2 regions of the Pedobacter sp. MR2016-19 genome follow, and region 1 is predicted to be linked to the other one. Evidence: riboswitches for the same ligand, from Rfam matches in the RefSeq annotation. Region 1 holds a riboswitch; the other holds the start of a gene.
The links. Region 1 has a riboswitch for thiamine pyrophosphate ahead of thiS (sulfur carrier protein ThiS). Riboswitches for the same ligand answer to the same signal wherever they lie in the genome.
Positions count from the first base shown of each region.

Region 2: another riboswitch for thiamine pyrophosphate. It lies ahead of thiD (bifunctional hydroxymethylpyrimidine kinase/phosphomethylpyrimidine kinase); the one in region 1 lies ahead of thiS (sulfur carrier protein ThiS).

Region 1 is NZ_JADCNK010000001.1:185,475-192,299, reverse strand. Features, by position in the region: gene thiC (phosphomethylpyrimidine synthase ThiC) at 1-1,691, opposite strand, end outside; gene thiS (sulfur carrier protein ThiS) at 1,776-1,979, opposite strand; TPP riboswitch at 2,045-2,133, opposite strand; gene IM793_RS00840 (leucine-rich repeat-containing protein kinase family protein) at 2,654-3,955, shown strand; gene IM793_RS00835 (DUF1349 domain-containing protein) at 4,142-4,804, opposite strand; gene IM793_RS00830 (Crp/Fnr family transcriptional regulator) at 4,964-5,530, shown strand; gene IM793_RS00825 (aldose 1-epimerase family protein) at 5,604-6,470, opposite strand; gene IM793_RS00820 (hypothetical protein) at 6,611-6,825, shown strand, end outside.
Region 2 is NZ_JADCNK010000006.1:13,163-19,987, reverse strand. Features, by position in the region: gene IM793_RS10270 (HAD family phosphatase) at 1-617, shown strand, start outside; gene IM793_RS10265 (DUF2306 domain-containing protein) at 662-1,270, shown strand; gene IM793_RS10260 (Crp/Fnr family transcriptional regulator) at 1,309-1,860, shown strand; gene IM793_RS10255 (VOC family protein) at 1,923-2,279, shown strand; gene lpdA (dihydrolipoyl dehydrogenase) at 2,533-3,939, shown strand; TPP riboswitch at 4,139-4,314, shown strand; gene thiD (bifunctional hydroxymethylpyrimidine kinase/phosphomethylpyrimidine kinase) at 4,381-5,199, shown strand; gene IM793_RS10240 (TenA family protein) at 5,196-5,849, shown strand; gene IM793_RS10235 (MFS transporter) at 5,961-6,825, shown strand, end outside.

The DNA of each region.
Region 1 (6,825 bases):
GTTTCATCATGAAATTCTTTTGCCGTATCCGGATCGAGCGACAAATTAAACTGGTCTTCCCACCTAAATTCAAATCTTGCCTTACTTAAAGCATTATCACGGTATTGTGCACCGGGGTGACCTTTAGCCAGATCAGCCGCATGTGCCGCAATTTTATAGGTAATTACACCATCTTTTACATCTTTTTTATTTGGTAAGCCTAAATGTTCTTTTGGGGTGACATAACACAACATCGCTGTTCCAAACCAGCCAATCATCGCGGCACCAATGGCTGAAGTAATGTGGTCATAACCAGGTGCGATATCGATAGTTAAAGGGCCTAAAGTATAAAAAGGAGCTTCACCACAATGGTCAAGCTGTTTTTCCATATTTGCTTTAATCAGGTGCATGGGTACATGTCCTGGCCCTTCGATAATCGTTTGTACATCATGTTTCCAGGCTATTTTAGTGAGTTCGCCAAGGGTTTCGAGTTCTGAAAATTGTGCAGCATCGTTCGCATCGGCAATACATCCAGGCCTTAACCCATCACCTAAAGAAAATGCTACATCGTAAGCTTTCATGATCTCACAGATCTCTTCGAAATGTGTGTAAAGGAAGTTTTCTTTATGATGTGCTAAACACCATTTCGCCATGATCGATCCGCCACGCGAAACAATTCCGGTAATTCTTTTTGCCGTTAATGGCACATAACGAAGCAATACCCCGGCATGGATGGTGAAATAATCAACGCCCTGTTCGGCCTGCTCAATCAACGTATCGCGGAAGATTTCCCAGGTCAGGTCTTCGGCTTTGCCGTTTACTTTTTCCAGTGCCTGATAAATCGGAACGGTACCGATGGGTACTGGCGAATTGCGGATAATCCATTCGCGGGTTTCGTGGATATTTTTCCCTGTTGATAAATCCATAATGGTGTCGGCACCCCAGCGACAGGCCCAAACGGCTTTTTCTACTTCTTCTTCGATGGTAGAAGTAACGGCTGAGTTACCGATATTGGCATTCATTTTCACCAGGAAATTGCGGCCAATAATCATCGGCTCGAGTTCAGGATGGTTGATATTGCAGGGGATTACTGCACGTCCGGCAGCGACTTCATCACGCACAAATTCTGGCGTAATGTATCCTTTTGGGGTGTTGGCGCCAAAGCTATTGCCTTGATGCTGGTGGTTCATTACCTCGTGCTGATCGCCCAATTGTGCATTCACCAGTTCAATCTGTTGGTTTTCCCTAATGGCAATATATTCCATTTCTGCTGTGATAATGCCTTTTTTTGCGTAATGCATCTGCGATACATTGGCGCCAGCTTTCGCTCTATAAGGTTTTTTGATAAAATTAAAGCGTAAGGCATCAAGCTTTTCATCAGCAAGGCGTTGTTGTCCGTAAGCAGAAGATAATTGGGGAAGCTCTTCTACATCAAGCCTGTCTTTAATCCATTGTTCCCTTAGTCGTGGCAACCCTTTTTTTACATCGATAACAGCATTGGGATCGGTATATGGTCCGCTGGTATCATAAACAGTTACAGGCGGATTAGGTTCAGTTAAGCCAAAGCCATTGTGGATTTTGGTTTCCGTTAAACTGATCTCGCGCATGGCCACCTGGATATTATGAATTTTGCCCGGTACAAATATTTTGCGTGAAGCCGGAAATGGACTGCGGCTGATGACTTCCTGATTTGGTGTTTTTTCTTGTTTCATTTTGAAATGTTTGAATGAGAGAATGAGTGATTGATTGAAAGAGAGACATGGCGCATTCTGTCATTCTCTCATTTAATAATTATATCACCCCCCCTGAGTGGCTTTAATGAGTATAATCTGATCGCCTGGGTTTAGCACATGTGTATCCCAAACAGATTTGGAAATGATAGTTTGGTTAACGGCTATGGCAAGGCCATTCGTTTCGGTTGAAATGACAGCAGCAAGCATCTGTTCGATAGAACAGGCCTCGTTAAGCAGATAGTTTTGATTGTTTATAGTTACTTCCATATTTTGAAAAATTGGAAAAACTATAGAGATTGCCCCAAAATGGAGGTCGAAAAGAAAGCAATATTAAGATTGCTTTCACTTTTCCCTTCGGCAGTACTAACTGCATCAGGTTCAAAGGGTATTTCTCAGCACGTAGGCACCCCTAAAGTTTTTTGTAAATATATGCGATTAAATTTCTAATGCAAATAAAAAAATAAATTGGGTTATGGTGTTAGAAAAAATGCGCTAGGTTTAATTGTTGTTGCGTATTGGAGGAGTTATAGATATAGATGAAATCTATTTAGTTTTTTTGTAATATAGTGAGTGAATGATGGTTATTTAAATGGGTTAATAAATGGTAGAGCAGAATCAATTCCATCATCCATCTTACATTTTCCATTTTTTTAACCGCAAAGCGCACAGGGCGTAAAGTTTTTACCATATAAGACATTGAAGAACATTTAAGGATATTGAGCTTATATGATCCTTTTATGTCTTATATGGTTCAATTAATAATTCTTCACTTCGACTACACGGTGTCATTTCCAAAAACCTAAAAGCCCTGCAAAGTTGTTTATTTTATTAAATAAATTGTTCCTTATGAATTAAGAACGCATGTGGGATTATGCGTTGATCAACTCCCGACTTAAGAAAAACCCCTATCTTCGTTGTCTTAACTAGAAACCAGTACACCTATGCAAAACCTGTTAGCACTACAGAGTGGCGAACTTAAAGGAGCAGTATCTTTAAAGCTTTCTGAAAATTTAACGGAATTCCCCAGAGAAATATTCGAGTTGGCTGATACTTTGGAAGTATTGGATCTTTCTTTTAACAAGCTAAGTGCCCTACCGGTAGATTTTTGCCGGTTAACGAAGCTGAAGATTTTTTTCTGTTCCGAAAACCTTTTCACGGTTTTACCTGAAGTACTGGGCGATTGCCCTTCGCTGGATATTGTTGGTTTTAAATCCAACCGGATTGAAATGGTACCTCCGAAGTCGATCAACCCAAATTTACGCTGGTTAATTTTAACCAATAACAATATTGCTGAACTGCCTAAGGAAATTGGCCTTTGCAAAAGGATGCAAAAACTGATGCTTTCGGGCAACCGTTTGGCGCAACTGCCCGATGAATTGAGCAATTGCCAGAATTTATCATTATTGCGGATTGCGGCGAATAAATTGCATGAATTGCCGCAATGGATTACGCAACTGCCAAAACTTTCGTGGATTGCATTTTCAGGCAATAACTTTAGTAAAACGCCGGCTGTAGAAACACTTTCATTAATCCATTGGCACGATTTAGAAATCAGCCATTTGTTAGGTGAGGGTGCATCGGGTGTTATTTCGAAAGCCAACAGAACAATTGGAGAAGAAACTACTGAAGTAGCCGTTAAAATATTTAAGGGAAATGTTACTAGTGATGGCCTGCCTGAAGATGAAATGACTGCCTATATTGCTGCAGGCTACCATCCGGGTTTGGTTAACCTGATCGGACAGATTGCGCACCATCCGGATGATAAAAAAGGCTTGGTTATGGATCTGATTCCGAATCATTTTTACAATCTTGGCAATCCGCCAAGTTTAGAAAGCTGTACAAGGGATGTTTTTCCTGCTGACAGAAAACTCTCCCAAAAACAGATCATCAGCATCGCTAAAACCATTGCTTCTTTAGCGGCTCAACTACATGAAGCGGGCATTATGCATGGCGATTTATATGCACACAATACCTTGATTGATGATGAGGGTAGCACTTTGTTCGGCGATTTTGGTGCAGCCAGTTTTTACGATAAAACTTCTACTGAAACGGCTATGCTACTGGAACGGATAGAAGTAAGCGCTTATGGTTATCTGCTTGATGATTTACTTTCTTTAAAAAATGAAGCGGTGGGTGTGGAAGTTTATAAAATGATCAGTGAACTTAGAAATGCCTGTTTGGCTACAGTGCCTTTAGAGCGACCAGGTTTTAAGGAATTAGTTGATCAGTTGGCTCAGATTTAATTACAATTGCTAGAAAGGTCGTCATTCTCGCGCAGGCGGAAATCTTCGCGTCATCTCGACTGGAGCACAGCGAAATGGGGAGATCTAAGTCAAAAAAATACGCTCTAGATAGATTTAGCTTCGCTGAGCCTTCGGGTTCTCGGTTGCGTTGCAATCGCTCAAAATAACGGTACGGGTGAGTCTTATTTAATTCTGTTGTTTTTTTGCCCAATCCAACCTGCGCTGATCTGGCGTAGGCGTAACTTTAAAATTTTCGAATGTAGCATTAAAACCTTTCCCGTCAGGGCAGGCAGCTACAAGGCCAACCATTACCGGGGCATTATCTTTAAAATAACAGGTACGCAGCATGGTATACTTTTTATCATCAAATGAATAGAAAATTTCTACTGCATCAAGTTTTCTTATCGCTTTCATCCAGATTGATGCAGGTGCTTGTTCCAGTTCTACTACGCTCCAGTCGCTCGTTTTATGCGTTACAACGGCGCTTACATTTTGTTTCCCATTAACAAATTCAACTCCTGCTTTAATCCATTCTTCTTCATTAATGCGAAGCATCAGTCCCATTTGATCAAAAGTGGTTACATAATTTCCGGTAATTTTCACTTTCACCTCAAATTCTCCACCATAAGTAGCATAATAAAAAGGGGCATCATCAACCGTAAAACCATAATGCGATATCCGCCAATAGTCAGTTTTGGCAGGAACGAACATGCTAAAGGTGTTTTTATCCTTAATTTCCCATTTTTCGGGTTCGTTAAACCAGTTCATTTTTGCTAAACTCTGGGCATGTGCCTTTAGGCAAATTAAAGATGATGATACGGCGATTAAGGCTAATAATTTAAGTTTCATTTGTGTGTTGTGTTTTGCAAACATAATGCAAGCACAAATTTTAGTAAAGGACATATATCACTATTTTAATGTGATGATTATCACGCCAATGTTTCATCAAAACAAATAGATTGAGTTTAAAAATCTGGAATAAAGAGTACATTTGTTTGCATCATAAACATGGAATTAGATTTTTTAAGAGCACACATTCACCAGATTATCTGTTTAACAGATGAAGAATTTGAACATGCTGCATCTTTTTTTACCAAAAGGAAGTACAAAAAACATCAGTACATTATCCAGGCGGGTGATGTAGCCAGCCAGGAACATTTTGTTGTGAAAGGCATCGTAAAATCTTCATATACCGATAATGAAGGAAAAGAATATATTTTACAGTTAGCTATGGAAGAATGGTGGTTTTCAGACCCAAATGCTTTTAATACCGGCATGCCTGCCACTTTAAATGTAGACTGTATAGAAGATACCGAAACACTTTCCATCTCTTTTGAAAACAAGGAAAAGCTTTGTGACTCTTCACGCAAAATGGAATATTTTTTCAGGAAAAAGTATACAACAGGCAATATGGCTTTACAAAAGCGGGTATTGGCTTTATTGAGTAACAATGCCGGCGAGCGTTACAAACAATGGTGCAACCAATATCCATCTTTACAGCAAAGGATTCCGAAAACACTTATTGCATCCTATCTTGGGGTAACCAGAGAAACATTAAGCAGGTTATCGCTTTAGCTGGAAAAAAAATCTTAACCAGATAAAGAACTACGCGTTACTTTGATAAATAACCAATCAATAAAAAACGAGTTTAAAAACACTCCACTTCCCAAAAGCGCGACCAGTTTTTGCCTGCCTCAAGCTTTATTATGCCCTCTTTGTGTGTTAATTCCTGATCGTGGTTAACGCCATCAGCAACTCCGCACCAAGGCTCTAAACATACAAATGGCGCATCTGTTGCCGCCCATATTCCAAAAAATGGAAAATCTTCGAAATGGAAATGCAGGCCATAATCATTTTTAGTGTTAAGCAAACTGATGCAGTTGCTTTGCAGGGTTTTAAAAACCAACGCATCGTTATAAAACAAATCATGTTTAAGCTTTAGCTGATGTGCATTAAGCTCGATATTTTTGGTTTCATCGGCCACCAGACCATCTTCAAGTTTCCAATAGTTTAATTTCTCATCAGCATTAAAAGCCAGATAGTAATCTTCGTAAACAGTATTTGGGGTATTAGACACCGCAAATGCCGGGTGCGCACCAATTGAAAATAAAAGTTCGGCAGTACCGGTGTTTATTACTTCATAAGTTAAATTCAGTTTCCTGTCGATTAGCCTATACCTCAGTTTCAGCTCGAAATCAAAGGGATATACTTTTAACGTATCTTCATTTTGGGTTAACGTAAAAACAGCTTCGTTTTCACTTATTTTTTCGAAACTGAAGATATGGTCGCGGGCAAATCCATGCCTGGGTAACTCATAGTTTTTACCTTCATAGTTAAAACTGTTATTTTTTAACGAGCCAACTATGGGAAATAAAACCGGGCTATGTTTTGCCCAATACTTTGGGTTGGCATTCCATAAATATTCCAGCTTGGTTTCTTTGCTAAATAAACCTTGAAGTTCTGCGCCTTTAGCCGCCAGGCTAACTTTTATATAGTCGTTTTCGAGAGTTATCATGACAAGCTAAATTAGTAAAAAGATGGTCTTTAAAAATATCTTTTTTATTAATTTTGATCACAGCTTAAAGCTTAAGCTGAATACCCCTGTTTGTTTTATTATCCGCAAATTTACTTTCCCTCAAAACAAGATCAGAACCTATGGCGATAGATTTAACTAAATTATCAAATGTAAAAGTAAAGGCTGCTATTATGGCGTTGCAAAAAGGCGATGAGAAAACGTGGTTTTCTTTATTTGCTGCCGAAGTTGCCTTTTATGATGACGGGAACCAGATGAAATTTAATAATTTCTTCAGGAAAGCACTAGGGCATGAGCGTTTTACCAGTATAGATAAAGTTGAAAACAATGGTTTGGA
Region 2 (6,825 bases), on a different contig from region 1:
ATTCGGAGAAATTTCATTTCGATTGTTGGAATACGTTTTTATACCCCTATAATGTGAATATCGAATTTAAAGATTGGTTAAGTAATTATGCGGGGATCCCGCTGCCAAAAAATGCAAAAACGATTATAGACCGGTATAAAATTGATGAAGATTTAGATAGTTTTATTGATAGAAGAGAAAAGATAACTTTTGATGGTTTTAGAACAACTGATATTGAGTTGATGCCTTATGCCTTAGAATTTGTGCAGTTTGCTTACGAAAAAGGACTTACGCTTGCAGTGGTTACAGCCAGTCCTAAAATTGATGTTGAAGCTGTTTTTGAACGCAATGGTTTGGCCAAATATTTCAGTTTGTTTATCACCCGTACAGATGTAAGCAAATCAAAACCTGATCCCGAAAGTTACAATCTTTGTGTGGAGCGGTTGGGGATAGCGAAAGAGGAGTGCATTGTTTTTGAAGACACCCTGAATGGTGTTAAATCGGCTATGGCTGCCGGTATTACCTGTTACGCTATACAGAATAACGTGCGTGCAGATCAAAAACTAAAAATCGCTGATGAGCTTTTCCTCAGTTTTGCCAATGCCAAAGAATTTATGCTGCAAAAGGAATTGATTTAGTTCTTGAAAATTAACTAGCTTAGCATAAAGCAACAGAACTTAATATGGTAAAAAAAGGATTATGGATTTTATTCGCAACTTTTGCATTGCTGATTGGACTCTATCCAATGATTTATTTTTTGATCGATAGAAAATTTGGGTTATTAAATTCAAAGTCGGTTGAGCTGTTAAGCAATACTTTCTGGAACATTGGTTTTTATACGCATATCATTTTCGGAGGAATCGCTTTATTAATCGGTTGGACACAATTCAGTTCGAAAATGAGAAACAGGCGAATGGCATTACACCGAAAAGTGGGGAAGGTTTATGTGGTTGCTGTGCTGCTTAGCGCATTAGCTGGTATTTATATTGGTTTTTTTGCAACGGGTGGATGGATTTCATCCGCTGGATTTATTTGTTTAGGTATCATTTGGTTTTACACTACTTTAAAAGCTTATTTACATATTAAAGAAGGAGAAGTTGAAAAACATCAAAAAATGATGGTTTATAGTTATGCCGCTTGTTTTGCTGCGGTAACATTAAGGATCTGGCTGCCAATTTTGACCATTATTTATGGCGATTTTTCAAAAGCCTATCTGGTTGTTGCCTGGCTGTGCTGGGTTCCAAATTTGGTTGTTGGCTATTTAATTACCAGAAAAGCCGCCAACCAATAAGTTGTTTTGATATTTCATCCTCTGAAATAATTTAGTTTATGCAGTCAGCTCAGGAAATTTTAGCCGATGTCGGAACATTTTCATCTCATGATCTGCTTCTTTTTGAAGAAAAAGCCCTGCTAAAAATATTTAAGAAAAACGATAGGGTATTGCACCATGGTGAGATTTGCCAATCTGTCTATTTCATCCTATCTGGATCTTTTGTTCAATTTCAGTCTGATGGCATAGTTGAAACAATCATTGATCTGCACCTACCCAAAGAATGGATGTTTAATCACCCGAGTTTGATTGGACAAATGCCATCAGATACTACGATTAAAGCATTTGAGGATGCAGAAGTAATTGAATTGAGTTTAATTAACCTGCACGAGCTGATTGCCAGGTCACAGTCTTTTTTACAATTGGGAAGAATTTTTGATCAGGCTAATTACCGGACTTACCTTTTCGACAATGCATTAAGCCCTGTCCAAAAATATAATTATATAAAAAATGTAAAGCCACACATTATACAGGTTTTCCCTGTTAAAATGATTGCTTCATATCTTAAAATAGCTCCTGAAACACTAAGCAGGGTTAGAGCGAACTATTGAATTTCATGATTTCGATCAAGTGCTGCTTTTGAGAAAATTCCTCATTTTTGAAATAAAAAAATATGCTAACAGAAATCAATCCGAAACTTCCAATGCGTGATAAAGAAATCACCAGAGATTTTTATGTGAATAAATTAGGCTTTAAAGATATTGGGGTCGACAATTTTAAGGATTACCTCATGGTGCAAAAAGATCATGTTCAGATTCACTTTTTTTTATTCGAAACACTTGATCCGAAAGAAAACTATGGACAAGTTTATATCCGTACAGATGATATAGAGGGTTTATACAAATGGATGCTGGATACTAAACAAAGCATTCATCCGAATGGGCATTTGCAAACAAAACCATGGGGGCAAAAGGAATTTGCTATGCTCGATCCCGATAGTAATTTACTCACTTTTGGGCAAGGGGTTTAAGAGGTGGCATTAGTTTCATTGGGTTAGATTAAACATTTTATCCTTTTAAAGTAAAATATTTTATACGCTCAGCAAGCTATGGACTTTTGAACTTTTATAGAATATCCTATTGAGCCTTATAGTGAACCATAAGCTAATGCTATAAGCCATAACTGATAAACAAATGACTAATAAGCAATTTCTATAGCCTAATCTACTTTCAGCTTTCCGCCTTTTTTCCCTACATTTGGCTAATCAAAATTCTCAAGAAATTATGCAATACGATGTCGTTGTTATCGGTTCAGGGCCGGGCGGTTATGTTGGCGCAATCCGTTGTGCTCAGTTAGGTTTAAAAACTGCAGTAGTAGAAAAATATAAAACTTTTGGAGGTACTTGCTTAAACGTTGGTTGTATCCCGTCTAAAGCCTTGTTAGATTCATCAGAGCATTTTCATAATGCTGCTCATACATTTACTACTCACGGTATCGATTTAAAAAGCCTTAAAGTAAATATGCCACAAATGATCGCCCGTAAAGACGATGTTGTTGCACAAAATACGGCCGGTATTACTTATTTGTTCAAGAAAAATAAAATCGATTCTTACGAAGGCGTTGGTTCTTTTGTCGATAAAAACACAGTTTTAATCACGAAGACTGATGGTTCTACGGAGACCTTAACCGCTAAAAATGTAATCATTGCTACGGGTTCTAAACCTACAACCTTGCCATTTTTGCCAGTTGATAAAAAACGCATCATTACTTCAACAGAGGCTTTAAATATTAAAGAAGTTCCAAAGTCGATGGTTGTAATTGGCGGCGGAGTTATCGGTTTGGAGTTAGGTTCTGTTTACGCCCGTTTAGGCACAAAAGTTTCAGTAATTGAGTTTTTGCCATCCATCATTGCAACAATGGATGCAAGTTTAGGTAAAGAACTTCAACGCGTATTGAAGAAAAACCTGGGCATGGAATTCTTTATGAATCATAAAGTTACCGGTGCTACAAATAATGGTAAAACAGTAACGGTTACTGCAGAAAATGCGAAGGGTGAAGCCGTAAATTTCGACGCTGATTATTGCATTGTAGCTGTTGGTCGTACGGCCTATACCGAAGGTTTAGGTTTAGATAAAATAGGGATTACAGTAGAAGAAAGAGGAAAAAAAGTTCCTGTAAATGAGCATTTAGAAACTTCGGTTGCTGGTGTTTACGCCATTGGTGATGTAATTACTGGTGCAATGTTGGCGCACAAAGCCGAAGATGAAGGCACTTATGTCGCAGAAACCATCGCAGGACAAAAACCACACATCAACTATAACTTAATTCCGGGGGTTGTTTACACCTGGCCTGAAGTTGCATCTGTTGGTTTAACAGAAGAGCAACTGAAAGAAAAAGGAACAAAATATAAAGTGGGTTCATTCCCATTTAAAGCTAGTGGACGTGCAAAAGCCAGCATGGATACTGATGGTTTCATTAAAGTTTTGGCTGATGCTGCAACTGATGAGGTTTTAGGTGTGCATATGATTGGCCCGCGTGCTGCTGATATGATTGCTGAAGCCGTTATTGCAATGGAGTTCCGCGCATCTGCAGAAGATATTGCACGTACTTGCCATGCGCACCCAACGTATACCGAAGCGTTAAAAGAAGCAGCTCTTGCGGCAACTGATAACAGAGCAATACATATTTAATTATTATCCAACCGTCATACTGAACTTGTTTCAGTATCTGATTGGTAAACATATATTATTAATCCCGGTATTTATATCGGGATTTTTTTTTGGAGTTGTCAACTTTATTAGGCCTTTTGCTGTTAAGTTGACAACTCTTTGCATATAATTCATTTCTATAAACAAAGAATAAAAACTAAGCCCTATATTGCGATACAAAATAAAACTTTAGGGGTGCCTTCAAATAAGTTGGCTGAGAATATACCCATTTTATAGGTGAAGGATAAGGTAAAAAGGCAGAAGGTTAAACCCTATGCCCTACGCCTCAAACCCTATGCCTTATAAATGAACCTGATCCGGATTATGCCGGCGTAGGAAATTAGTTTGTCTGCAATAATTGCATAAAATGCCTCTGCATTTGAAGACTCCTGAAGTTGTACAACAAAAATGAAGTCTTTAGCAATGAATTATATTCATGTATTAACAATAGCAGGCTCAGATAGTGGGGGCGGGGCTGGTATTCAGGCCGATTTGAAGACCTTTTCGGCTTTGGGCTGTTTTGGTACATCGGTAATCACGGCGGTAACTGCACAGAATACATTAGGGGTGCGTTCAGTGCATGGTATTCCCGCCGCAATGATTAAAGATCAGTTACAGGCAGTATTGGATGATATAGCGCCAGTGGCCATTAAAATTGGGATGATTAACCGTGCCGAAGTGGTACAGGTGATTGAAAAAGAACTAAAAGCTTACAATCAATCTGTTCCTGTTATTTTAGATCCGGTAATGGTCGCTACCAGCGGTCACCGCTTAATCGAACCCGATACCGTTAACCAATTGGTAGAAAAATTATTCCCCATCGTTAGTTTGGTTACACCAAATATAGATGAGGCCATAATCCTTTCGGAACAAGAAATCAATAACCTCGATGATATGATTGCGGCAGGGGAGAAAATCATCGAAAAAGGTGCAAAAGCAGTTTTGGTTAAAGGAGGCCATTTAACGGGGCCTATGATTTATGATGTTTTTATTTGTGGGAAAGATGCACCTGTTGTGTTGGAAAGTGCCTTTATTGCTTCTAAAAATCTACATGGAACGGGGTGCACACTTTCATCAGCTATAGCTGCCGAAATGGCGAAGGGCAACAATTTATTATCCGCAATTAAAAATGCAAAAAACTACATCAGCCAGGCTTTACAAACTGGTAGTGAAGTGAAAACAGGTGAAGGTAATGGGCCATTAAACCACTTTTTCGAACCTTTAAAATTAATTATCCAATGAAGTGGAGCGACGATGTCTGGGAACGGGTTAAACCCATTTATAATAAAATTTTAACCATGCCCTTTAATACGGAGCTGAGCAATGGTACCTTACCAAAAGAAAAATTTATTTTCTATTTAGCACAGGATGCCTATTACCTTTTAGAATTTGGGCGGACGCTAAGCACCATTAGTGGGCGTATGCAAGATGCAGATTTGGTAATGGCTTTTGCCGGGTTTTCTACAGGCGCTATTTTTGCCGAGCGTAGTTTGCACGAAAGTTACTTTGTAGAATTTGGTTTAGCAAGCGAAGTGAAACCCACTCCATCTACACTTTTGTACACCAATTATATTCTTAGTCAGGCTGCATACGCCAATGTAGAAATAGGAGCAGCGGCTGTTTTGCCATGTTTTTGGATTTACAAAGCAGTAGGCGATCATATTTTCTCACAACAGACCAACGATCAAAATCCCTATAAAAGATGGATTGATATGTATGCAGGAATCGAATTTGCAGCAGCAGTAGAAAAAGCAATTGATATTACAAATCAACTGGCGACACAGGCTAATGCCGCAACTCAACAAAAAATGCTGGATGTTTTCGAAATGGCGACCCGCTTAGAATGGATGTTTTGGGATAGTGCATATAAATTGGAAAAATGGAAAATCTAATATTTTAACCCTTTGTACTGCAAATATTTTGATATAAAGTCAAAAAATAGTCGGTATTTCCAATAGATTTAAGGAACTTTGCAGCTTAATCTATTATTTAAAATATCAATTTTGGAAGAAAGTACGCAAGGCAAGGAAATTTTAGTTAACAAAGAAAATACACCTGTATTTGCACAAAGCTCTCCAAAACAAGTCCGTTTAGCCATCTCAGCTTTTTACTTTATGCAAGGGGTCTGTTTTGCAAGTTGGGCGAGTAGGATTCCAACTTTTAAAGCTTTAATGGGTTTAAATGATGCAGAATTAGGTTCTATACTTTTTGCATTACCTGCTGGACAGATCATTACCATGTTTTTTTCTGCAAAACTGACCACACATTTTGGCAGTAAAAAAATGCTCAGGGCAACTGCACCATTATATGCAATTGCCTTAACTTTTTTAGCATTAGCCACCACTGGTTGGCAATTGGCTGTTTTTTTGGTTTTTTTCGGCATAACAGGTAATCTTTGTAACATCGCTTTAAATACACAGGGTGTTGCCGGCGAAAACTATTACGGCAAACCTATTATGAGTTCTTTTCATGGCGCCTGGAGCATCGGGAATTTAACCGGTGCATTAATTGCGCTCGGTTTGGTTAACTTAAAATTAGGCATGTATACCCATTTTTGGATTATTGCCCTCATATCTTTAACCAATGTAGCCCTTAACTGGAAAAAGTTGCTAAACTATAATAAGCCAGATACCGTAATGGAAAAGACAAAGTTTTTTACCATGCCTCAAGGTATTTTAGTGTTATTGGGGGTTATTGCATTTTGTAGTATGGCTACAGAAGGTACAATGTTCGATTGGAGCGCGATTTATTTCGAAGATGTGGTAAAGTTACCTCATAATAAGGCAATTATAGGTTATGCATCGTTCATGTTTATGATGGCAAGCGGAAGGTTTTTGGGTGTATATTTGATCGGTAAATTTGGACGGA